4 regions of the Mesorhizobium sp. M0751 genome follow, and region 3 is predicted to be linked to each of the others. Evidence: predicted binding sites of a transcription regulator. Region 3 holds the regulator's gene; each other region holds the start of a gene.
What was found. Region 3 encodes PhoB, which activates phosphate uptake and scavenging genes when phosphate is short. Its sites were predicted from a motif close to TGTCATNNANCTGTCAT; they were not measured.
Positions count from the first base shown of each region.

Region 1: the regulator PhoB is predicted to act here: its motif matches at 2,584-2,600, upstream of NKI19_RS04555 (alkaline phosphatase D family protein).
Region 2: the regulator PhoB is predicted to act here: its motif matches at 2,826-2,842, upstream of ppk2 (polyphosphate kinase 2).
Region 4: the regulator PhoB is predicted to act here: its motif matches at 1,348-1,364, upstream of NKI19_RS17985 (RNA degradosome polyphosphate kinase).

Region 1 is NZ_JAMYPH010000002.1:384,629-390,503, forward strand. It holds gene typA (translational GTPase TypA) at 1-411, opposite strand, end outside; gene NKI19_RS04550 (hypothetical protein) at 610-891, shown strand; gene NKI19_RS04555 (alkaline phosphatase D family protein) at 937-2,511, opposite strand; gene NKI19_RS04560 (MFS transporter) at 2,790-4,073, opposite strand; gene NKI19_RS04565 (TetR/AcrR family transcriptional regulator) at 4,156-4,761, shown strand; gene NKI19_RS04570 (hypothetical protein) at 4,858-5,448, shown strand; gene ppa (inorganic diphosphatase) at 5,466-5,875, opposite strand, start outside.
Region 2 is NZ_JAMYPH010000013.1:159,190-165,064, forward strand. It holds gene hemB (porphobilinogen synthase) at 1-387, shown strand, start outside; gene NKI19_RS20750 (dihydrofolate reductase family protein) at 901-1,548, shown strand; gene ppk2 (polyphosphate kinase 2) at 1,798-2,718, opposite strand; gene NKI19_RS20760 (aldo/keto reductase) at 2,999-4,042, shown strand; gene NKI19_RS20765 (hypothetical protein) at 4,165-4,323, shown strand; gene NKI19_RS20770 (DUF982 domain-containing protein) at 4,376-4,633, opposite strand; gene NKI19_RS20775 (GntR family transcriptional regulator) at 4,741-5,403, opposite strand; gene NKI19_RS20780 (multidrug efflux MFS transporter) at 5,601-5,875, shown strand, end outside.
Region 3 is NZ_JAMYPH010000002.1:113,717-119,591, forward strand. It holds gene NKI19_RS03175 (sugar ABC transporter permease) at 1-34, opposite strand, end outside; gene xylF (D-xylose ABC transporter substrate-binding protein) at 177-1,217, opposite strand; gene NKI19_RS03185 (ROK family protein) at 1,503-2,747, shown strand; gene phoB (phosphate regulon transcriptional regulator PhoB) at 2,757-3,446, opposite strand; gene phoU (phosphate signaling complex protein PhoU) at 3,463-4,170, opposite strand; gene pstB (phosphate ABC transporter ATP-binding protein PstB) at 4,203-5,006, opposite strand; gene pstA (phosphate ABC transporter permease PstA) at 5,003-5,854, opposite strand; gene pstC (phosphate ABC transporter permease subunit PstC) at 5,858-5,875, opposite strand, start outside.
Region 4 is NZ_JAMYPH010000011.1:37,886-43,760, forward strand. It holds gene NKI19_RS17975 (FAD-dependent monooxygenase) at 1-1,022, opposite strand, end outside; gene NKI19_RS17980 (zinc-finger domain-containing protein) at 1,042-1,287, opposite strand; gene NKI19_RS17985 (RNA degradosome polyphosphate kinase) at 1,437-3,638, shown strand; gene ppx (exopolyphosphatase) at 3,638-5,170, shown strand; gene NKI19_RS17995 (DoxX family protein) at 5,433-5,858, opposite strand.

The sequences.
Region 1 (5,875 bases), 270 kb from region 3:
TTCGACATGGCGGGCATCCGGCCGGTCGATCTTGTTGATGACGACGATCGGCTTCAATCCGACCTTGAGTGCCTTGCCGACCACGAATTTGGTCTGCGGCATCGGCCCCTCGGCGGCGTCGACCAGCACGATGGCCGAATCCACCATCGACAGGATGCGCTCGACCTCGCCGCCGAAGTCGGCATGGCCGGGTGTGTCGACGATGTTGATGCGGGTGTCCTTCCAGTCGACCGAGGTCGCCTTGGCCAGGATGGTGATGCCGCGTTCCTTTTCGAGATCGTTCGAATCCATGGCGCGTTCGGCAACACGCTGGTTGTCGCGGAACGAGCCGGACTGTTTCAGAAGCTGGTCGACGAGGGTGGTTTTTCCATGGTCGACGTGCGCGATGATCGCGATATTGCGGATTTTCATGTTTTGGTCTCGGGAGCGTTGCAGGCAGCAGGCCAAAAGGCGCTGCCTCTTTCGGTTGGGCGGCTCATACAGGGTTTTTCGCAATTGCGAAAGAGGAGGCGAGCCACCAAATAAAGTCACCAAATCTTAAATGTCTTGGTGTGAAGTGGAATTATTAACCAAGGCGGAACCTTTCATGGTCCGGACAGTTCGAATTTCATGATCGAGATAGGCAACAGACTCCGGCCGATTTTGGCATGTAGCGCACTCGCCGTCCTCCTCGCGGCAGGCGCGGCGCAGTCGGCGGCGTCGTTCAAGGAGACGCGGACTGCTTTGCCGTCCGACAAGCGGTCGGCGGAGCAGCTTTTTGCCGATGCTCCCGACGGCGTCGATCCGGTGGTGACTGGGCCGGTCAGCACCGCCTTCAAGCAGCGGCAGCAAAATGCCGGATGCGACAGCGCCGTCTGGCCCAACATTCCCGTCGTCTGCTATCCCGATTGATATACGTCCTACCCTCGGGCTGGCCCGAGGGTAGGACGCAATCACTCACGCCGACCGCACCGGATCGAGCGTGACCTTGTAGAGTTCGCTGTCGTCGCGATCCATCAGCCGCACCGTCAACTGCTCGGTGGCGCCATCGATGTCGACGAGTCCGAAGAACTGCAGGCCGGCCGACGGCGGCAGGTTCTGACCCTGCTCGGCAGTCGGTGCCTTGATGAACTTCAGCTCCGGGCCGAATGTCATGTCGAAACCATTAGGCCCGAACGTGCCGGAATGGATAGGACCCGAAACGAATTCCCAGAACGGGTTGAAGTCCTGGAACTGTGCCTTGTCCGGATTGTAGTAATGCGCGGCTGTGTAATGCACGTCTGCGGTGAGCCAGACAGTGTTGCTGATCCCCACGTTCTTTATATAGCGAAGAAGGTCGGCAATTTCCAGCTCGCGCCCCTTGGCCGGGCCATTGTCGCCATTGCTGACAGCCTCGGCCCCTACCTTCTTGGTGCCGTCGTTCCAGACGACGAGGCCGAGCGGCATGTCGGCGGCGATGATTTTCCAGGTTGCATTGGAATTTGCCAGTTCACGCTTCAACCACCTGATCTGCTGTTCACCGAGGATGCGTGACTGCGGCGTCATCGTCTCCTGCATATCCGGACCGTTGGGGCCGCGGTAGGGACGCATGTCGAGGAAGAACACGTCGAGCAGCGGACCATAGGCGATTTTGCGATAGACGCGGCCGGGCTCCGACGGCTCGTAACGGATCGTCGTCATTTCGTGGAAGGCGCGCGCCGCACGTGCCGCCAGCACATGGATGGATTTTTCGGTGTAGCGGTCGTCGGCAGTCAGGTCCTTCGAATCCGACCAGTTGTTCACCACTTCGTGGTCGTCCCACTGATAGAAGGTCGGGCAGATGGCGTTGAGCCCCAGCACATTCCTGTCCATCAAATTGTACTTCCACTGGCCACGGTACTCGTCCAGCGTCTCGGCAACCTTGCGCTTTTCGTCGATCAGCACCGTGTTTTTCCATTTGCCGCCACCGGGCAGGTCGACCTCGTCCTTCATCGCGCCATCGGCATAGACCGTGTCGCCCGAATGCAGGAAGAAGTCGGGCGTGTGCTTGCCGATCGTGGCATAAGTCTTCATGCCGGTGTCGTCGATGCCCCAGCCCTGGCCGGCGGTATCACCCGACCAGGCGAAGCGAATGTCGCGCTTCGAAGCAGGTGCCGTGCGGAAGCGGCCGACGATCGGCTCGGAAACGGCATTGATGTCGGCAAGATCGGCCGCGACCATGCGGTAGAAAATGTCCTGGTCGGAGGCGAGCTCGGTAAGCAGCCGCTTCACCGTATGGTCGCTGGCCGGTGAGGTATCGATCGGTGCCAAGCGGACGGCATTGGCGAAGCTTTCCGTCGACGACACTTCGAACATGACCCGTGATGGGCGGTCCGTGCGCGTCCAGACCATGCCGCTGGTCGCGTCGACGTCGCCGGACTGGATGCCATGAGTGAAGGCCGGACGCTGATTGGCGCGCGAGTAATAGGGAAGGGCGAGACCCGAGGCGCCGACCAGGCCAACGGCGCTGGCCGACGTGACGAAAGCGCGCCGCGTCATCGAAATCTTGTTCATGGCTGTCTCCTGGATGGCGTTGAACGTCGCCGCCAAGCTCCAGCTTCAATGTTTCAGGCACATTTCGAAACGATGAAGGTTTAGTTACAATCGACAGGCAGTGCCGATCTCCCCCTTTGAGGGGGAGATGTCGCCGAAGGCGACAGAGGGGGTCGTCTCGCATGGAGCACCGACCTCTTGCGCCTGCGATAAGGGGCCGAGCCCGGTCGGACCGACCCCCTCTGGCCGCTTTGCAGCCATCTCCCCCTCAAGGGGGGAGATTAGCGCTCAGCCGCCCTCTAAGCCGCCTGCGGCTCCGGATCAAACGCCGGGCGGCTGGTGTTGATCAGCAGCGATATGCAGGCGGCGGCTATTGCCGTCATGCCGGCGATCAGGAAGGCAAGCTCGTAATTGCCTTGCAGCTCGCGCATGGTGCCGCCGAAGAAGGCCGCCGTCGCCGCACCGACCTGATGGCCGGCGACGATCCAGCCGAAGACGATCGGCCCGCTGCGGTCGCCGAACGCCTCGTTGGAAAGCCTGAGCGTCGGCGGCACGGTGGCAATCCAGTCCAATCCGTAAAACACGGCAAAGATGATCAGGCTGGTCGCCGAGAAGCCGGAATAGGGCAAATAGATCAGCGACAGGCCGCGAATACCGTAATAGACGCCAAGCAGCTTGCGCGGGTCGAAACGGTCGGTGAGCCAGCCCGACAGTGTCGTGCCGATAAGATCGAAGATACCCATCATCGAGAGCAGGCCCGCGGCCTGCACTTCGCCGATGCCCATGTCGCCGCAAAAGGCGATCAGATGCGTGCCGACCAGCCCGTTGGTGGTGAAGCCGCAAACAAAGAAGGTAGCAAACAGGTACCAGAACACACGCGTACCGGCGGCTCGGCGCAACGTGCTCAGCGTATGCGCGAGGAAATTGCCTTGCGAGGCCGGCGGCACCGGCGGCACGTCGTCGGCCTCGGCACCGTAACGCACCATGCCAATCGCAGCCGGGCGCTCCGGCACCAGCATATAAACCAGCGGCACCAAGGCGGCGGTGGCCACGGCAATGGCAATGGCGACCGGCTTCCAGCCGCCCGACTGGGCGAGCGAGGCGAGCAGCGGCAGGAAGACCAGCAGCCCGGTGGCGCTGGACGCCGACATCAGCCCCATCACCAAGCCGCGATTGGTCTTGAACCAGCGGTTGACGATGGTTGCGCCGAGCACGGTGGCGACAGCGCCCGAGCTGATACCGGAAAACACGCCCCAGGTGAGGAGCAGATGCCACGGCTTGGTCATCAACAGGCTGAGCGCGGTCGATCCAGACATCAACAGCAGCGCGGCAAGCAAGGTGCGGCGCAGCCCGATCCGCTCCATCAGCGCCGCGGCAAACGGCCCGGTCAGGCCATAGAGGAAGATGCCGGTGGCCGCCGCCAGCGACACCACATCGCGCCGCCAGCCGAAACTGTTCTCCAGCGGCAGCATCATGACTGCCGGCGCCGAACGCAGGCCCGCTGCGATCAGCAGGCAAAGGAAGATGACGGCGACCACGACGAAAGCGTAGCGCTGGCCAAACGGGCGGGATTGAGCTATCATGTTACTGACCGGTACGTTGCAGGAGCGCGAAACATACGTACCGACCGGTAACATTGTCAACCAGCTAATCGGCAGACCAGGCATGAAAAGCATTGAACCAACGATCAAGGCCAATGACGCACCGCCGCCTCGCGCCGCCGAACGGATTCTCCAGGTGGCGCGCGACCTGTTCTATCGGCAAGGCATCAGGGCGATCGGCGTCGATGAGATCGTGCGGCGTGCCGGCGTCACCAAGCCCAGCCTCTACCGCAGCTTTCCGTCCAAGGATGAACTGGCCGCATCCTATCTCCGGCACTATGACCTCGAATTCTGGGAGCGTTTCGACGAGGCGGTGGATGCCCATCCCGGCGATCCGCGCGCGCAGATCGTCGCTTTCCTGACGCGTGTCGGCAAGCGCACGCAAAGGCCCGACTATCGCGGCTGCGGCATGACCAATGCTGCGGTCGAATATCCCGAACATGGCCATCCGGCCCGCGTCGTGAGCGAGGCCAACAAGCAGGAACTGCGCCGGCGCCTGCGCGCCATGGCGGCAGCGATGGGCGCCGGCGACGCCGACACGCTGGGCGACGGGCTGCTGCTGCTGATCGAGGGCGCCTATATTAGCGGCCAGCTGTTCGGTGTCGGCGGACCGGCGCAGTCGGTGGCCCGCAACGCCGACCTTCTGATAGAGGCAAGCTTGAAGAAATAGTGTTCCGTTTACCAGACCACTGTGAGCAGCCTGGCTTCGTCTAGGCTGCTGCTGAATTTGACGGTACGCTGCGGCAGCCGAACCGAGTTGTCCGCCATGCGCGCTCTTTTGATCCTGCTTGTCCTCGCCGGTTTCTGCCAGGCGGCCCGGGCCGGCGAGATATCCAGCGTCTATACCGATCTCGATTGGGAAAAGGACTGCGTCACCTATGCCCAGGCGGAAGAAGGCGACGGCGACTGGGCCGATCTCGCCTGTTCGGGCTACCGCGGTTACCCGGTGCTGGTTTCCTATGACGACGCGCGGGAATCGCTGTTCTACGGCTTTCCACCTGGCGATATGACCACGGTCTGGGAAAGCTTTTCCGGCCTCAATTCGGCTGGACCCAAAGTCGAGTGGCGGATCGAGACCAACGGCAAAACTGCCATTCCCTTCGCCGTCATTCATCGTCGCTCGATCAGCGATACCGAGGGCGAGAACAAGTCGACGGAAGTGCTGATCGTCGCCAAGGTTGCCCAGCCTGACGCCCACGAAGGCTGCACGATCGGCCTTGTGCTCGCCACCGGCAATCCCGCCGCCAACGATCAGGCGCGCAAGCTTGCCGACGAGAAGGCACGCTCCTTCGCCTGCGGCAAGGACAAGCGTGAGGTGCTTGGCAACACGCCCGCTTTCGGCCGCGTCGACAACTGATTATTTGTGCCCGATAATTACTTGCGCTTGGCCCGCTCGATTGCCTCGACGATCATCTTCTTGGCATAGGCGGCATCGTACCAGCCTTCGATCTTGACCCATTTGCCGGGTTCGAGATCCTTGTAGTGCTCGAAAAAGTGCTGCACTTGCTGGCGGGTAATGTCAGGCAATTGCGTGTATTCGTGGACGTCCTCGTAGCGCAAGGTCAGCTTGGGTGAAGGCACCGCGATCACCTTTTCGTCCTGGCCGGCATTGTCCTCCATCACCAGCACGCCGATCGGCCGCACATTGATGACGCAGCCCGGCACCAGCGCGCGTGTGTTGCAGACCAGCACGTCGATCGGGTCGCCGTCGCCCGACAGCGTGTGCGGTACGAAACCGTAATTGCCGGGATAGCGCATCGAAGTGTGCAGGAAGCGGTCGACGA
Region 2 (5,875 bases), on a different contig from region 3:
TCCGCCTTTTACGGCCCCTATCGTGAGGCGGTCGGCACCGCCGGCCTGCTCAAGGGCGACAAGAAGACCTATTACATCGACCACGCCAATTCCGACGAAGCGGTGCGCGAGGCCAAGCAGGATCTCGCCGAGGGCGCCGACATGCTAATGGTCAAGCCCGGCCTGCCCTATCTCGACATCATCCGCCGGCTGAAGGACGAGTTGCAGATGCCGACCTTCGCCTATCAGGTCTCGGGCGAATATTCGATGATCAAGGCCGCCGCCGGCAACGGCTGGATCGACGGCGAAAAGGCGATGCTGGAATCGCTGCTCGCCTTCAAGCGCGCCGGCTGCGACGGGATTCTCACCTACTTTGCGCCCGAAGTGGCGGCGATGCTCAAGGGGTAGGTGATCGCGTCGTTTTGGGACTTTGGTGCATGGGATGGGGCCTGTGGCAAACCTTCGGGATTGGCCGAATCCTCCCTCCCCCTCGTCATCCTGGGGCGGAGCAGGAGCGAAGCTCCGTCGCGGAGACCCCAGGATCCATGCCGTGACCTGGCGGCAGTGCTCCGGCGGATCGAAAACCGAACGCACCCATCCGGTGCTGCGAAAAAGTTCGAACCATTCCGGATTGGTCTTCTTGATCTCCATTCGCGTGGTTCGTCGTTCTGGGCCGCTGCATTCTTCGGCCGATGTCACGGCATGGATCCTGGGGTCTGCGCCGCGTCGCTTCGCTCCTTGCTTCGCCCCAGGATGACGACGGGATGGTCGGTTATGGCCAATCGCCAGCGTTGGGAGATTGGCGGTCGTGGCCCAGCCGTTCATCGCTCGCCGGCGATCAAATACCGCTTGCAAAATGCAATCAGTTAAGCTACTCCGATAACTGCTTGCATCTCACAATTGGTTATCGAGGAGGCTCTCATGTCCAAACTTCGCGTCAGCGCTTTCACCCTGTCGATCGACGGCTTCGGCGCCGGTCCCGACCAAGACCTGAAGAACCCGCTGGGTGTTGGCGGGGAAGCCCTGCACGGATGGATGTTCGGCACCCGCACCTTCCGCAAGATGGTCCTCGGCAAGGCTGGCGGGACCACGGACACTGACGAGGCGTTCGCGGCGCGCAGTTTCGAAAATGTCGGCGCATGGATCCTGGGCCGCAACATGTTCGGGCCGATCCGCGGCGAATGGCCGGATGACAGCTGGAAAGGCTGGTGGGGTGACAACCCGCCCTACCACGTGCCGGTCTTCGTGCTCACCCACCATCCGCGTGATCCCATTGTCATGGAGGGCGACACGACCTTCTATTTCGTGACCGACGGCATCCTCTCAGCGCTGCAAAAGGCGAAAGCAGCGGCTGACGGCAAGGACGTACGGCTCGGCGGCGGCGTCGCCACGATCCGGCAATATCTCCAGGAAAAGCTCATCGACGAAATGCATCTGGCAATCTCACCGGTCCTGCTAGGCGCCGGCGAGAGCCTTTTTGCCGGCATCGACATGCCCAAGCTCGGCTATCGCTGCAGCGAGCAGGTCGCGACGCCGAAGGCCACGCATGTCATCATCGAGCGCGATTAGGAAGTAGCGTGGGCGTTTTTGTCTGCGCTGCTGGCGAAACCCTTGGTGCAAGCCCCTTTCTCCCCGTCACTATACGGGGAGAAATGCCCGGCAGGGCAATGAGGGGCGGCGCAAGCGATCAAATATTACGCTGCCTCACAATACCACCGAGGGCAATATAACGTCAGAATAAGTTTAGTCCACGAAGTGATTTGAGCGGGTTCAATTGTTGAGGTTGGCGCCGCCCCTCATCCGCCTGCCGGCACCTCCTCAGTACTTCTCCGGCACATACAGTTCGCGCGGCAGTACCTGGCGCTCGTATTCGGGATTGAAGACGCGCTCCGGCAGTGTGATCTCCTCGTGCGGCACCTCCTCATAGGGCATTTGCTTGAGGAGATGGTCAATGCAGTTCAGCCGTGCGCGCTTCTTGTCGTTGCCCTCGACGATGAACCACGGGGCTTCCGGGATATTGGTGCGGGCGAAGGTCTCTTCCTTGGCCTTGGTGTACTGCTCCCAGCGCACGCGCGACTGGAGGTCCATCGGTGATAGTTTCCATTGCTTCATCGGGTCATGGATGCGCATCAAAAAGCGCATCTGCTGCTCCTCGTCGGTGATCGAAAACCAGTATTTGACAAGCGTAATGCCTGAGCGGACCAGCATGCGTTCGAAATCCGGAACGTCGCGGAAGAACTCCTCGACCTGATCCGGCTGGGCGAAGCCCATTACCCGCTCGACGCCCGAGCGGTTGTACCAGGAGCGGTCGAACAGCACGATCTCGCCGCCGGCCGGCAGATGCGGAACGTAGCGCTGGAAATACCATTGCGACTTCTCGCGCTCGGTCGGCGCCGGAAGTGCTACGACGCGGCAGATGCGCGGATTAAGCCTCTGAGTGATGCGCTTGATAACGCCACCCTTGCCCGCCGAGTCGCGGCCCTCGAAGACCACGACGAGCTTCTTCTTGTGATAAGCGACCCAGGATTGCAGCTTGATCAATTCGGATTGCAGCGTGATGAGATCGCGAAAATACTGCAAGCGGTCGATCGATGGCGGATGCGCATTCTTGTAGATCTTGGCGATCTCCATCGACAGCGCCGGCTCCGAGATTTCCAGCTCATAGTCTTCATCGAGCGTGTCGGCGAGTTCCGCTTCCAGCCAGTCCCTGGCCGGGGAATTCTGTTTTATCTCGGTCATTTGCGCTGCTCCTCTCGCAGGCCTTGCCGGCCTCTGTCAGGCGCTCCGCCGTCCGGCCCCGGCGGCCGGAAATCGAAGCGCTGGACCGATGTTAGTATAGGCCGGCAATGACGGTTTTATTGCAGCCACTGCTGCGCTGGCTGTGCGTTCAATGCGCAAGATGTGATCGAGCTTGCCATGCGGAACGGGCGACAAGCGGAACAAATTATCCTACAAATACCCGGTTCATTGAGGGCTGTCGTTTGCAACGCCCTTTCCCGATAAATCGTGAGGATACGACATGGAATACCGCACTCTCGGCCGTTCCGGGCTGAAGGTTTCGACGCTGACCATGGGCACCATGACCTTCGGCGGCGGCGGCGCGTTTTCGGCGGTCGGCAAGACCGACCTCGACGAGGCGCGCCGGATGATCGACCTTTGCATCGATGCCGGCGTCAATGTCATCGACACCGCCAACGTCTATTCGAACGGGGTGTCGGAAGAGATCATCGGCGAGGCGCTCGGCGGCAAGCGCAAGGGCGACGTGCTGATCGCCTCCAAGGCGCGCATGCGGATCGGCAAGGGCCCCAACGATGAAGGCCTGTCGCGCTACCATCTGATCCGCGAATGCGAAAGGAGCCTGAAGCGCCTCAGGACCGATGTCATCGACATCTATTTCCTGCACGAGTGGGATGGCCTGACACCGCTTGAGGAAACCATCGCCGCGCTCGACACGCTGGTCGCGCAGGGTAAGGTCCGTTATGTCGGCTGCTCCAATTATTCCGGCTGGCAGGTGATGAAGGGGCTGGGTATCAGCGACCGTCATCACCACCCGCGCTTCGTCACTCAGCAGATCCATTACACACTGGAAGCGCGCGAGGCCGAGTATGAATTGTTGCCGATCTCGGTCGACCAGGGACTCGGCGTGCTGGTCTGGAGCCCGCTTGCCGGCGGGTTGCTGTCCGGCAAATACCACCGTGACCAGCCGACCGCCCGACAGCTCAGCGGCTGGTCGGAACCGCCGATCCGCGACGAGGACCGGCTGTGGCGGATCGTCGACGTGCTGATCGATATCGGCAACAACCACGGCGTGTCGGCGGCGCAGGTGGCGCTTGCCTGGCTGCTCGGCCGGCCCGCTGTCAGTTCGCTGGTGATCGGCGGACGAACCGAAGCGCATTTCAAAGACAATATCGCCGCTGCAAGCCTTGTGCTTGCTGATGAGGAGCGCACACGGCTCGACGTGGTTAGCAGGCCGCCCGTGCTCTATCCCTACTGGCACCAGCAATTCACGGCAAAGGACCGGTTCGGGCCCGCCGATCTCGTCCTCGACCGAGACGGCGCCTGAAAAAACGGCCCTGAAGCGGGGCTCCGGACTGCGACGAGATATGGAGCCGATCGTGCCTTGCGGTGTTGTGTTTGTGGCCCAATGCTCCTAGGCAAAGGCCAAGCACAATGAAAGGAAACGATATGGCACGAGCACCGAACTACGGTCAGGAACGCAAGGAACGCGACCGGCAGAAGGCTGCCAAGAAGGCGGAAAAGCAGGCTGCCAAGGTCGCGGCCAAAGAGCGATCGAAGCCCGAGGGCGAAAGCGAGTCGCAAACCAACACCGAAACGGCCGAGTGATGATATCAGGCCTGTCAGGCGGCCCGGGTCTCGGTCAAGTCCCCGCTATGCCTCAGGCCGGCGCCTTGTCGCTGACGAAGACGTTCACTTCGCGGGCGGCGGCAATGAAGGCCCGTCTTGCGTTCATGGCCGGCTTGTCGCCGGCCAGCGCATCATGACAGGCCTGCAGCGCTTCGCGGTGCTTGGGACTGCGCTTGCCTGGCCAATTGTTGAGGAGGTAGTCGGAAGCCTCGCGGGCCGTACGCAAGAGCTGATTGCTTCCCGCCGCGCCCTTGACGGTCACGGGTGTGTCAAATCGGTTGTTTTCCATCGCCGCTCTTACGCCATCGGCATTTGCGAAGCGAGACCGAAAGTAGCATTCTTCGCTCATCTGCCCTTTTCGTGATCAATGGCAGCCGATCCTCACTCAAGCGACACTCAAGCGACGACGGCAAATCCCCTGGCGCGGAGGCCACGCCGGTCGTTGCGCAGCGAGGTCACCAGCCGGTCGCGGCTGCCAATGATGTGGGCTGAAAGCAGGCGGGCGGCGCTATCGGCATCGCCGGCCCGCACCGCCGACAGAATGGCATGGTGTTCGGCCCAGGCACGGCCGAGCGCTGCCTCGTCGCGAACCTCGAGCCAGCGGGCGCGCGACAGGCGTGTCATCGCGTCGCGAACCGCTCTGAACAGGAACTCGTTGCCGGACAGGCGGGCCAACTCGATATGAAAATCCATGCCGACGCGATGCCATTCCTCGCGCGGCGTCTTGTCGTCGCAAGAATCGAGCATCGCCTCGATGATTTCGACGGCACTTCTGTCCTGCAAGGTGCAAGTTAGTCTTAGTGCCGCGACCTCGACCGCCTCGCGATAGACAGCGATCTGCTCGAGCTCAGCAAGATTGATGGGCGAGACCGTCCAGCCGCGGCCGTCGCGGCAGATCAGGCCTTCGGTCTCGAGCCGCAGCAATGCCGCCCTGACCGGCGTGCGCGAAGCGCCGAAGCGGCTTTCGACCCAGCGCTCCGTCAGCCGCTCGCCGGGACCGATCTCGAGCCCGAGGATCATCTCGCGAAGCTGCTTTTCGACGTTCTGCATCTGCGACATTGGCGCTCCGTTCAGGTCATTTGTTCCGGCAATCGGGTCACTGGCCAGCGTTGGCCGATCACGCCGGCCTTTGTCCATCATGTTTGAGAGGCCCGCATTGACAGCGACGGGGCTTGCGTTCATGACACATACCAGCTTGGTATCCCAAAATGGTATCCGCAGCAAGTTTTCATGCAAGCTGCCGGACAGGATAGGACATGCCGCAAGACGCCACTCTCGCCACGCAAGGCACGCACAACGTCCACTGGCGTCGCAATCTCGCCGTGTGTTTTGCCGGCTCGTTCAGCACGCTTGTAGCGATGACGCTGCTGTTGCCCTTCCTGCCGCTTTACGTCGAGCAGTTGGGCGCAGAGGGCCATGCGGCGATCGTGCAGTGGTCGGGCATCGCCTACGGCGCCACCTTCCTTGCTGCCGCGCTGGTCGCGCCCCTGTGGGGGCGGCTAGGCGATCGCTACGGCCGCAAACTGATGCT
Region 3 (5,875 bases):
CGTCGACCGGCGTGTTCGAAGTTGTGTCGGTCATCTTGTTTCTCCCGCCGGGTTGCCGTCTGCCGCGGATGCCGGAAGCAGCCTAGAAGTTATCCGCCGGAAGCGGAAAAACAACTCTTCTTGAAAAAACGCCGCGGCGAGCGGCCGCGGCGTTCGGACGTCTCGGAAACGTCGGCTCAGTTGCAGACTGCAACAGTGCCCGCCGCCACGCCGGCGCAGACCTCTTCTTTCTTGATCCAGCCGGCGTCGATGACGACGTTGAGGTTATCCTTGGTGATGGCGACCGGGGTCAGGAACAGCGACTTGACGGTATTGCCGCCGGGCGTGGTGAAATCCTTCACGCCGGCAATGTCGGTCATCTGCTTGCCGTCGGCCAGTTGCGAGGCGATCTCGGCGGCGTTCTTGCCGAGCTCGCGCGCGTCCTTCCACACCGACACGGTCTGTGTGCCGAGCGCGATGCGGTTCAGCGCGGCGTGGTCGCCGTCCTGGCCCGAGACCGGAATAGATCCGGCCAGCCCTTGTGCCGTCAGTGCGGCGACGACGCCGCCGGCAGTGCCGTCATTGGCCGCGACCACTGCATCGACCTTGTTGTCGTTCGCGGTCAGGAACTGTTCCATGTTCTTCTGGGCGTTGGCCGGGAGCCAGCCGTCGGTATAGGCCTCGCCGACATTCTTGATCTTGCCGCTGTCTATTGCGTCCTTCAGCACTTCCATCGAACCGGCAAACAGGAAATCGGCATTCGGATCGGCACCCGAGCCCTTGATGAAGACGTAGTTGCCTTCCGGCTTCACCTTGAAGACTTCGCGGGCCTGCATGCGGCCGACTTCCTTGTTGTCAAAGGTCAGGTAAAAGACGTCCTTGTTCTCGATCAGCCGGTCGTAGCCGACAACCGGAATACCTTCGTCCAGCGCCTTTTGCACGGCTGGCCCGATGGCTGAAGCGTCCTGGGCCAGGATGATCAGTGCGTTGGCGCCCTGCGAGATCAGGCTCTCGACGTCGGTGAGCTGCTTGCCGGGGTTGGACTGCGCGTCGGCGGAAATATACTTGTCGCCTGCGGCCTCGATGGCCGCCTTCATTGCGGCCTCGTCGGTCTTCCAGCGCTCTTCCTGGAAGTTCGACCAGGAGACGCCGATGACCTTGTCTTTAGCCTGCGCCACCGACGCCAGCGCCAGCGTCATGGCGACACCCGCCAGAATGGCGGTCGTGAATTTCTTCATCATATCCTCCCTGCGCCGCGTACGGCGTGACCAATTGGCTCAAAGACCAGCTTAGAAGCTCTAATTTTTTCGAGCCTCGAAAAAATACTGGCCCGATCTCCGGCTGCTGTCAACATCGATTCTGATGGATTTTGATGACTCTACGAGTTTTTTCGAGCGTCGGAATAAACGATGACAGCGCCACCGGCATCTGACACTATTTGCCTGCATCCGACACTATTTGTCGGACATTACCGACGGCTTCCGGTTCATGAGCGGCCGCGGCAACCGGGAGGAAAGCAAACGATGTCGGTCGGAATCCGCCATGACGATTTGCGCCGGCGCAACCGGGCGATGGTGATCTCGGCGGTGCGCCGGGCCGGCCAGCCATCGCGTACGGAGATCGCAGCAACCACCGGCCTCAGTCATTCGACCATATCGGCGATCTCCTCCGACCTGATACGGGAAGGCATCCTCGCCGAGAGCAAGGCAAGCGAGCCCGCTTCGTTGAAACGCGGTCGTCCGCAGGTCGGCCTCGCCCTCAACCCGGAAGCTGCGGCGGTGTTGACCGTGGTGTTGTCGCTGAATTTCCTGTCGGCCGCCATTATCGACTATGCGGGACAGGTGGTCGCCGAGGAACAGCGCCGGCTGGACACGCTGACCATGCCACGCGATGAGCTGATCCGTGAATGCATGGCCATCGTCCGGCGCCGGCTGCAGGATCCAGACCTTGACGTCCGCAGTGTCGCCCGCATCGCCCTGGCGATTCAGGGCATTACCGACTCCCCTGCACGCGCCATGCTGTGGTCGCCGATCACGCCGCAGACCGACATCGCCTTTGCCGACATGCTGGAGGACGAATTCGGCGTCCCGGCAACGGTGGAGAACGACTGCAACATGATGGCGGTGGCTTTGCGCTGGCGCGATCCGGATCGCTATCGCGACGACTTCATCGCCATCCTGCTTTCGCACGGCATCGGCATGGGGCTGGTGCTCAAGGGTCAGCTGTTCACCGGCACGCATTCCTCGGGCGGCGAGTTTGGCCACATGATCCATCGTCCAGGCGGCGCGCTCTGCCGTTGCGGACGACGCGGCTGCATCGAGGCCTACGCCGGCAATTACGCCATCTGGCGCAACGCCAGGCAGATGAGTGAAGACAGCGAACCGGTAGCCGACGTCAGCGACGCCGACATGCGCGCGTTGGCGGCCCGGGCGCGCGAGAAGGATGGGCCGGAACGCGAGGCCTACCGCAAGGCCGGCGAAGCGCTGGGTTTCGGTCTCGGCTCGCTGTTCGCGCTGATCGATCCGGCGCCGGTCGCGATGGTCGGCGCCAGTGCCGCCGCCTTCGATCTGATCGAGCCGGCCTTGCGCCAGGCCATCGCCCAGACCGCCGGTGGCCAGCATTCGGGCTCGATCTCCTTCGATACCGAACCAAACGAATTGCCGCTGATCCGCGAAGGCTGCGCGATGCGGGCGCTTGGCTTCGTCGACCAGGAGATTTTCGCGCCGGGCGCGCAGATGAGGCCCGGCGTCAGAAAGAACGTAGCCTGACCAGGCGGATCAATCTTCCCTGATCGCATAGCCGGCGCCGCGGATGGTGCGGATGACATCCGGCATGCGGCCGTTATTGATGGCTTTGCGCAGCCGCCCGACATGCACGTCGACGGTGCGTTCGTCGATATAGATCGTCTCGCCCCAGACATTATCGAGCAACTGGCTGCGCGAGAAGACGCGGCCCGGATGCCGCATCATAAATTCGAGCAGCCGGAATTCGGTCGGCCCGAGCCTGATTTCGCTCTTCTTGCGATAGACCCTGTGCGATTCGCGATCGAGCACGATGTCGCCGACCTTCAGCACGCTGGACAGCACTTCCGGCTTGGCGCGCCGCAGCAGCGCCTTGACCCTGGCCATGAATTCCGGTGTCGAAAACGGTTTGACCAGATAGTCGTCGGCGCCGGTCGAAAGACCGCGCACTCGGTCGCTCTCCTCGCCGCGCGCGGTCAGCATGATGATCGGCAGCCGCTCGGTTTCGGGGCGCACCCGCAACCGGCGGCAGAGCTCGATGCCGGAAACCGCTGGTATCATCCAGTCGAGCACCAGAAGGTCGGGCACATTCTCCTGCAAACGGATCTCGGCTTCGTCGCCGCGTGTCACCACCTCGACCTGGTAGCCTTCGGATTCGAGATTGTAGCGGAGCAGCACACCCAACGGCTCCTCGTCCTCCACCACCATTATGCGTGGTGCGATCATCGGCTGGGCACCCCCATCACGTCACCGGCGCGGACATTGTCGTTTCGTCCTGCTTCGGACGATTGCCCGGCAATTGCTCGCCGGTCAGCACATAATACGCATTTTCGGCGATGTTGGTGACATGGTCGCCGATCCGCTCCAGATTCTTGGCGCAGAACAGCAGATGCGTGCAAGCGGTGATGTTGCGCGGGTCTTCCATCATGTAGGTCAACAGCTCGCGGAACACGGACGTGTATTTGACGTCGATGCGCTCGTCGGCGGCACGCAGCTTGGCCAACGCGGCCGCATCGCCTGCAGCATATTCCTCGATAACGCCCTGCACCTGGATGAGCACCAGCTGCGCCATCGCGTCGATGGAATGCGACAAGTCGCGCGGCGTGACGCTGAGGCCGACCGCACTCACACGCTTGGCGATATTCTTGGCAAGGTCGCCGATGCGTTCGAGGTCGCCGGCCATGCGGATCGCTCCGACCACATGGCGGAGATCGTGGGCCATCGGCTGGCGTTTGGCGATCAGGGTGATGGCGCGGTCGTCCAGTTCGCGTTGACGCGCATCCATGATGGCGTCGTCGGAAACGACGCGTTGCGCCAACACGTTGTCGGAATTCAACAGGGCCTTGGTCGCCCCGCCGACCATCGAACCGGCGAGGTCGGCCATGTCGCGGATCAGCTTGCTGATCTGCTCGAGATCCTCGTCGAAAGAAGCGACTGTGTGTTCGCCCATGGTCCTGTCCTCATATGCATGATCGGAACGGCTCAGCCGAAGCGGCCAGTGATGTAATCCTGCGTGCGCTTCTCTCGGGGCGACGTGAAGATCTTCTCGGTCCGGTCGAACTCGACCAGTTCACCCAGATACATGAAGGCGGTCTGGCGCGACACGCGCGCCGCCTGCTGCATGTTGTGGGTGACGATGACGATCGTGTAGTCGGCTTGCAATTCGTCGATCAGCTCCTCGATCTTTGCGGTCGACAACGGGTCGAGTGCGGACGCCGGTTCGTCGAGCAGAATGACTTCCGGCTTCACCGCCACGGTGCGGGCGATGCAGAGCCGCTGCTGCTGGCCGCCGGACAGGCTCAAGCCGCTGGCGTTGAGCTTGTCCTTGACCTCGCTCCACAGCGCGGCGCGCTTCAACGCCTGTTCGACGCGGCCGTCCATCTCGGACTTGCCGAGGTTCTCGTAGAGCCTGACGCCGAAGGCGATGTTCTCGTAGATCGACATCGGGAACGGCGTCGGCTTCTGGAACACCATGCCGATCTTGGTGCGCAGCAGATTGAGATCTTGCGACCGGTCGAGAATGTTCTTGCCGTCGAGCAGCACCTGGCCCTCGGCCGTCTGTTTCGGGTAGAGCTCATAGATGCGGTTGAACACACGCAGCAGCGTCGATTTCCCGCAGCCCGATGGGCCGATGAAGGCCGTGACACTGCGCTCGGGCAGCGACAGGCTAATGTCCTTCAGCGCCTTGCTCTGGCCGTAGTAGAAGTTGAGGTTCTTGACCTCGATCTTCGTCTTCTCGGCGACCGTTTCGGTCATCGTCATGTCTGGGGACAACATCTGCATCATCTGTCCTCTCTGCGTCCGGTAAGGCTGCGGGCGAGGATGCTCAAGCCCAGAACCGTCAGGGTGATTATGAGTGCGCCGGTCCACGCCAGCTGCTGCCATTCCTCGTAAGGGCTGAGAGCGAACTGGAAGATGGTCACCGGCAGGCTGGCCATCGGCGCGTTGATATTGCTCGACCAGAACTGGTTGTTGAGCGCAGTGAAGAGCAGCGGCGCCGTCTCGCCGGAAATGCGTGCTATCGCCAGCAATATGCCGGTAACGATGCCGGACAATGCGGCGCGATAGGCGACCGAACGGATCACCACCCAGCGCGGCGCGCCGATCGCGGCGCCGGCTTCGCGCAACGCGTTCGGTACCAGGTTGAGCATGTCTTCGGTGGTGCGCACGACCACCGGAATGACCAGGATGGCAAGCGCCACGGCACCGGCAATGGCCGAGAAATGCCCCATTGGCCGCACCATCAATTCATAGACGAACAAGCCGATGATGATCGACGGCGCCGACAACAGGATGTCGTTGATGAAGCGGACGACGGTGGTGATGCGCGAGAAACGTCCATACTCGGCCATGTAGGTTCCCGCCAGCACGCCGATCGGCGTGCCGACGACAACCGCGATGATCGTCATCAGCAGGCTGCCGGCGATGGCGTTGAGCAGGCCGCCCGCCTCGCCGGGTGGTGGCGTCATCTCGGTGAAGACCGCGAACGAAAGCCCGGCTGTGCCCTTATAGACCAGTGCGCCGAGGATGAGCGCCAGCCAGGCAAGCCCGATACCGGCAGCGACGACGCAAAGCGCCATCATCACCGAATTCCTGGCTTTGCGGCGGCTGTGGAGCGATGAGGATGTCGACATCGGTCAGGCTCCCGTACGGGC
Region 4 (5,875 bases), on a different contig from region 3:
TCGGCCGGCGAAGCGGCAACGAAGCCGGCAAGCGTCGCCGCGTCCTCGATCGCCATCGCCGCGCCCTGAGCGGCAAAGGGCGTCATCGCATGCGCCGCATCGCCGATCAGCGCGATGCCTTGCGGCGTCGTCCACCGCCGCTGCTCGACAGTGTGGATCGGCCACGCCGTCCACGGTGCCGCCTCGCTCGCCAGACGGACCAGCGCCGGCGCGGTACCGCGCATGGCGCTGGCAAGGATGGCGGGATCGGCATGCCCCGACCAGCCCTCGGCGATGCGCTCGCCCCTGGTGAAGGCAGCGAGATTGAAGGCAGTGCCACGGCTGACCGGATAGGCGACCATATGGAATCCGGGATAGAGGAATGCGCTAACGCAATCGGCCGCACCGATCACGCTGAAGGCTTGTCCGGCGAGGCTGTCGGCGGCCACCGTGGCGCGCCAGGCAAGCTCGCCCGAAAACCGGCTCCTACCGAATTCGGCCGCCTTGCGGGCAAGCGTTTCTCGCACCGACGACCAGACGCCATCCGCGCCGATCAGCAACGATGCTTCCGTTTTGATGGCCGCGCCGGCAACCTCTACCGTTGCGGCGATGCCATGCGGTTTGACAGCGGCACTGACGACGAGAGCGCCGGTGACAAGTTCGATGCCGGGCCGCTCGGCCATCCGCTGCATCAGCGCTGATTGCAGATCGGCGCGGTGGGCGACGAGATAGGGCGCTCCCCAGCGCGTTTCGGCCGCCTGGCCAAGCGGTACGCGCGCCAGCTCGCGCAGCGTGGCGGCATCCCTCAGCACGACCGCTTCCGGCCGCACCGCCGTCGCCAGCAGCCGATCGAGTACGCCGAGCTGCCGTAGGATGCGCGTCGCGTTGGGCGAAAGCTGGATACCGGCGCCGGCAGCCTCGAGGTGCTCGGCCTGTTCGAACAGTTTTATCCGATAGCCGCGCTCGGCGAAGGCCAGTGCCGCGGTCAGCCCGGCGACGCCCGCCCCGGCGATGACCACCTGCCGGGACTGCGTTTCTCGCATCAGGCTTGTCGCGGAAGAATCAGGCGGCCTGGTCGATATATAGGCAGCCCGGCGGCTGCGTTTCCAATGCCTTCAGCTTCGGCGAATAGCGATAGAGCGTCGAGCAATAGGGGCAGACCTTTTCATTGTCGTCGCCCATGTCGAGAAATACATGCGGATGGTCGAAAGGCGGATTGGCGCCGGTGCACATGAATTCCTTGACGCCGATGTCGATTGCCGGATAGCCCGCATCGTTCTGGAAATGGGGAATGGAACCGCCTGCCATCGTCGTCTCCTGATCTTGTCGATTGCATCTGGATCATAACCCGTCTCTTTGCAAGATCGATGAAATGAAACTGTCGCAAAAGCCTGTCAGAGGATAAGTTAAGCCGGTTAAGGCTGTGGTCGTCGAACGGTGTGGGAAGAGCGGAAACCATGAACGAACTGAAGCCGGTGCAGAGCGAATTCATCACCGTCGAGGCGGCGAGCCGCGAAGGCGGCAATCCGGACCGCTTCGTCAACCGCGAGTTTTCCTGGCTGCAATTCAACCGGCGCGTGCTCGAGGAGTCGCTGAACGCCAATCATCCGCTGCTCGAGCGCGTTCGCTTCCTGTCGATATCGGCAGCCAATCTCGACGAGTTCTTCATGGTCCGCGTCGCCGGTCTTGCCGGCCAGGTGCGCGAGGGCATCGTGCTGAAGAGCCCGGACGGACGCACGCCCGAGCAGCAGCTTGAACAATTGCTGCGCGAGGTCGAGCGCCTGCAGGAGGACCAGCAGAAAAGCCTTTCGGCGCTGATGCTGCTGCTCGACAAGGAAGGCATTGAGAGCATCACTCGCGAGGCGCTGAGCAAGGACGAGAAGGCCTGGCTGGAGGACCATTTCCAGGAGCAGGTATTTCCGGTGCTGACGCCGTTGTCGATCGATCCGGCGCATCCGTTCCCGTTCATTCCCAATCTCGGTTTCTCGATGGCGCTGCAATTGCGCCACCGCAAGAACGGCGAGGAGATGAGTGCGCTTTTGCGCCTGCCGATGGCGCTGAAGCGGTTCATCCGTTTGCCGGATCGCAAGCGCCATGTCCGTTTCATCCCGCTCGAGGAGGCGGTCGGCCTTTATATCGGCAAGCTGTTCCCAGGCTATGAGGTCAAGGGCTCCGGCACGTTCCGCATCATCCGCGACAGCGATATCGAGGTCGAGGAAGAATCAGAGGATCTGGTGCGGCTGTTCGAGACGGCGCTGAAGCGCCGCCGCCGCGGTTCGGTCATCCGTATCGAATTCGACATGCTGATGCCGCCCGAATTGCGCGACTTTGTCGCCGGCGAGCTTGGCGTCTCGGCAAGCCGCATCAGCGTGCTCACCGGTCCGCTGGCGCTCAGCCAGATTTCGGAGATCGTCGCCGTCGCCCGCGACGATCTGAAATTCACCCCCTACAATCCGCGCTTCCCCGAGCGCATCCGCGAGCATGGCGGCGATTGTTTTGCCGCCATCCGCGAGAAGGACATCATCGTCCACCACCCTTACGAATCTTTCGACGTCGTGGTGCAGTTCTTGCGCCAGGCAATGGCCGACCCGGAAGTGGTGGCGATCAAGCAGACGCTCTATCGCACCTCCAACGACAGCCCGATCGTGCGGGCTTTGGTCGATGCGGCGGAAGCCGGCAAGTCGGTGACCGCACTGGTCGAGCTCAAGGCGCGTTTCGACGAGGAGGCCAACATCCGCTGGGCCCGCGACCTCGAGCGCGCCGGCGTCCAGGTCGTCTTCGGCTTTCTCGAACTGAAGACCCACGCGAAAATGTCGCTGGTGGTGCGGCGCGAGGATGGCAGGCTGCGCAATTACGTGCATCTGGGCACCGGCAACTACCACCCGGTCACCGCCCGCATCTACACCGATCTGTCCTTCTTCACCACCGACCCGACAATCGCGCGCGATGTCGCCCAGTTGTTCAACTTCATCACCGGCTATGCCGAGCCAGCCGAGCAGATGCGGCTGGCCATCTCGCCGTTCACGCTGCGCGACCGCATCCTCCAGCACATTTCGGACGAGATCAGCCACGCGCTGGAGGGCAGACCGGCCCGCATCTGGATGAAGATGAATGCCTTGGTCGACCCGATCGTCATCGATGCGCTCTACGATGCCAGCCGCGCCGGCGTCGAGATCGATCTCGTCGTGCGCGGCATATGCTGCCTGAGGCCGCAGGTGCCCGGCCTGTCGGAGAACATCAGGGTGAAGTCGATCGTCGGCCGTTTCCTCGAGCACAGCCGCATCTACTGCTTCGGCAACGGCCACGGCCTGCCATCGGACGGGGCGATCGTCTATATCTCCTCGGCCGATCTGATGCCGCGCAATCTCGATCGCCGCGTCGAGACCATGGTGCCGATCACCAATCCAACTGTGCACGAACAGGTGCTCGGCCAGATCATGCTCGGCAACATCATGGACAACCAGCAAAGTTTCGACGTATTGGCTGACGGAACCTCCCGGCGCGTCGTGCTGGAGGAGGGCGAGGAACCGTTCAACGCGCAGGAATATTTCATGACCAATCCGAGCCTGTCCGGACGGGGCGATGCGTTGAAGTCGCATGCGCCCAAGCGCATCGCGCAGTTCAAGCGCCGCAAGAAACAGAACGCAGCGACGGGCTGATGATTTCAGCATCCCAGGGCCGGCTTCAGGACCGCCGACCGCTGTCCATCATCGATATCGGGTCGAACTCGATCCGTCTTGTCATCTATGAGGGGCTGGCGCGCTCGCCGACCTTGCTGTTCAACGAAAAGATGCTGGCCGGCCTCGGCCGCGGCATCGTTTCGACCGGAAAGCTCGATCCCGAGGCGGTGACGCGTTCGATGGAAGAGTTCCGCCGCTTCCGCGCGCTGTCCGATCAGGCCGGCGCCGAGCGCATGTATGTGCTGGCGACCGCCGCCGCTCGCGAGGCCGTCAACGGCCCCGACTTCATCCACCGCGCCGAGGATGTGCTCAAGACCGAGATCCAGGTGCTGAGCGGCCGCGAAGAAGCCCATTATTCGGCGCTTGGCGTCATCTCCGGTTTCCACCCGGCCAACGGCATCGCCGGCGACCTTGGCGGCGGCAGCCTCGAACTGATCGACATCGACGGCGAGACGATCGGTGACGGCATCACGCTGCCGTTGGGCGGGCTGCGCCTGCAGGACATGGCGAAGAACTCGCTGACCCAGGCGGCAAGGATCACGCGCGAGCAACTGGCACGGGCGAAATTGCTGAAGGGCGGGCAGGGCAGGGCCTTCTACACGGTCGGCGGCACCTGGCGAAATCTCGCCCGGCTGCACATGGAAATGACCAACTACCCGCTCGGCGTCATGCATCACTACGAAATCGGCATCGAAAGCGCCGCGAACTTCCTCCGGCAGGTCGCCAGGGCCGAGATCGACAAGATCAGAGGCATCGAGGGCATCTCCAAGAACCGCCGCTCGCTGCTGCCCTATGGCGCCATCGTGCTGCAGGAGATCATGGCGGCGATGCAGCCGTCGAAGATCATCGTGTCGGCGCTGGGCGTGCGCGAGGGCTTTCTCTATTCGCTGCTCGACAAGGCCGAGCAGAAAGCCGATCCGCTGATCTCGGCGGCGGAAGAGCTTGCCCGCCTGCGCTCGCGCTCGGTCGACCACGCGCATGAGCTTGTCGAGTGGACCGGCAAGGCGTTCGCCGCCTTCGGCATCGACGAGACCAGGGATGAGGCGCGCTACCGCCACGCCGCCTGCCTGCTCGCCGATATCGGCTGGCGCGCCCATCCCGAATATCGCGGCAAGCAATCGCTCAACATCATCGCCCACGCTTCCTTCATCGGCGTCGACCATCCCGGCCGCGCCTTCCTGGCGCTTGTCAGCCTGTTTCGCCACGAGGGCGTGTTCAATGAAGCCGCTCCGGAAATCCGCGGGCTGGCGACACCGCGCTATCTCGAACGGGCTCGCGTGCTGGCCGCGCTGCTGCGCGTCGTCTATTTGCTGAGCGCGGCAATGCCCGGCGTCATGCCGCGGCTGAAATGGGAAAACCGCGGCAATGGCGTGCTGGCGCTGGTGCTGCCGGCAGCGCTGGCCGATCTTTACGGCGAACGGCCGGCCGGTCGGCTGGCACAGCTGGCAAGGGTCACCAACCGCCGGCTGGTGCTTGCGGTCGAGGGCGGGCCGAGCGTTTCTGTCAAATAGGCTGTCTCGGCCAACTTAATCGTTGCTCCGCCTCAAGCAATCGTTTCAGGTTTTGCGCCGCCCCTCATTGCCCTGCCGGGCATTTCTCCCCGTATAGCGACGGGGAGAAAGACGCCTTCGCAAAGGATTTCGCTAATCTCCAGCGTTGCAGAAAGGGTGCCGACGTTGCGGCCAGCCCCTTCTCCCCCTCACTATACGGGGAGAAGATGCCGGCAGGCAGATGAGGGGCGGCGCCGACTTCCGCAGGCGGACGAGTCAAGCGCTAGCTTTTGCGTGAAGCAATTGCTCCAGCCACCCGCCCGTCGGCCGACCATGCTCCGGCGCCAGCCATTGCCAGCGCCAGAAAACCGCCCGATATGGCGATGTCCTTCATCAGCATCTGCGAATGCATGAAGGTCAGCGTCGGATCGTCGCCACCTTGGCCATAGTGGCCGATGAAGCCCGCCGCGATGCAGAAGGCGGCGAGCAGCAGCGCCATGATCGGCGTCTTGAAGCCGACGAGGATAAGCAGCCCGGCGATCAGCTCGAACAGGCCTGTCGCCCAAGCCACCAGCGTCGGCAGCGGCAGGCCGAGGCCGGCGAAATAGCCTGATGTGCCGGCGATGTCGGCAAGCGCGTGGAAGCCGGACGGCACGAACAGCGCAGCGAGCAGCAGCCGGGAAAGCAAGAGCAGCGCATTGCGAGGCATGGTCTCCTCCGATATCG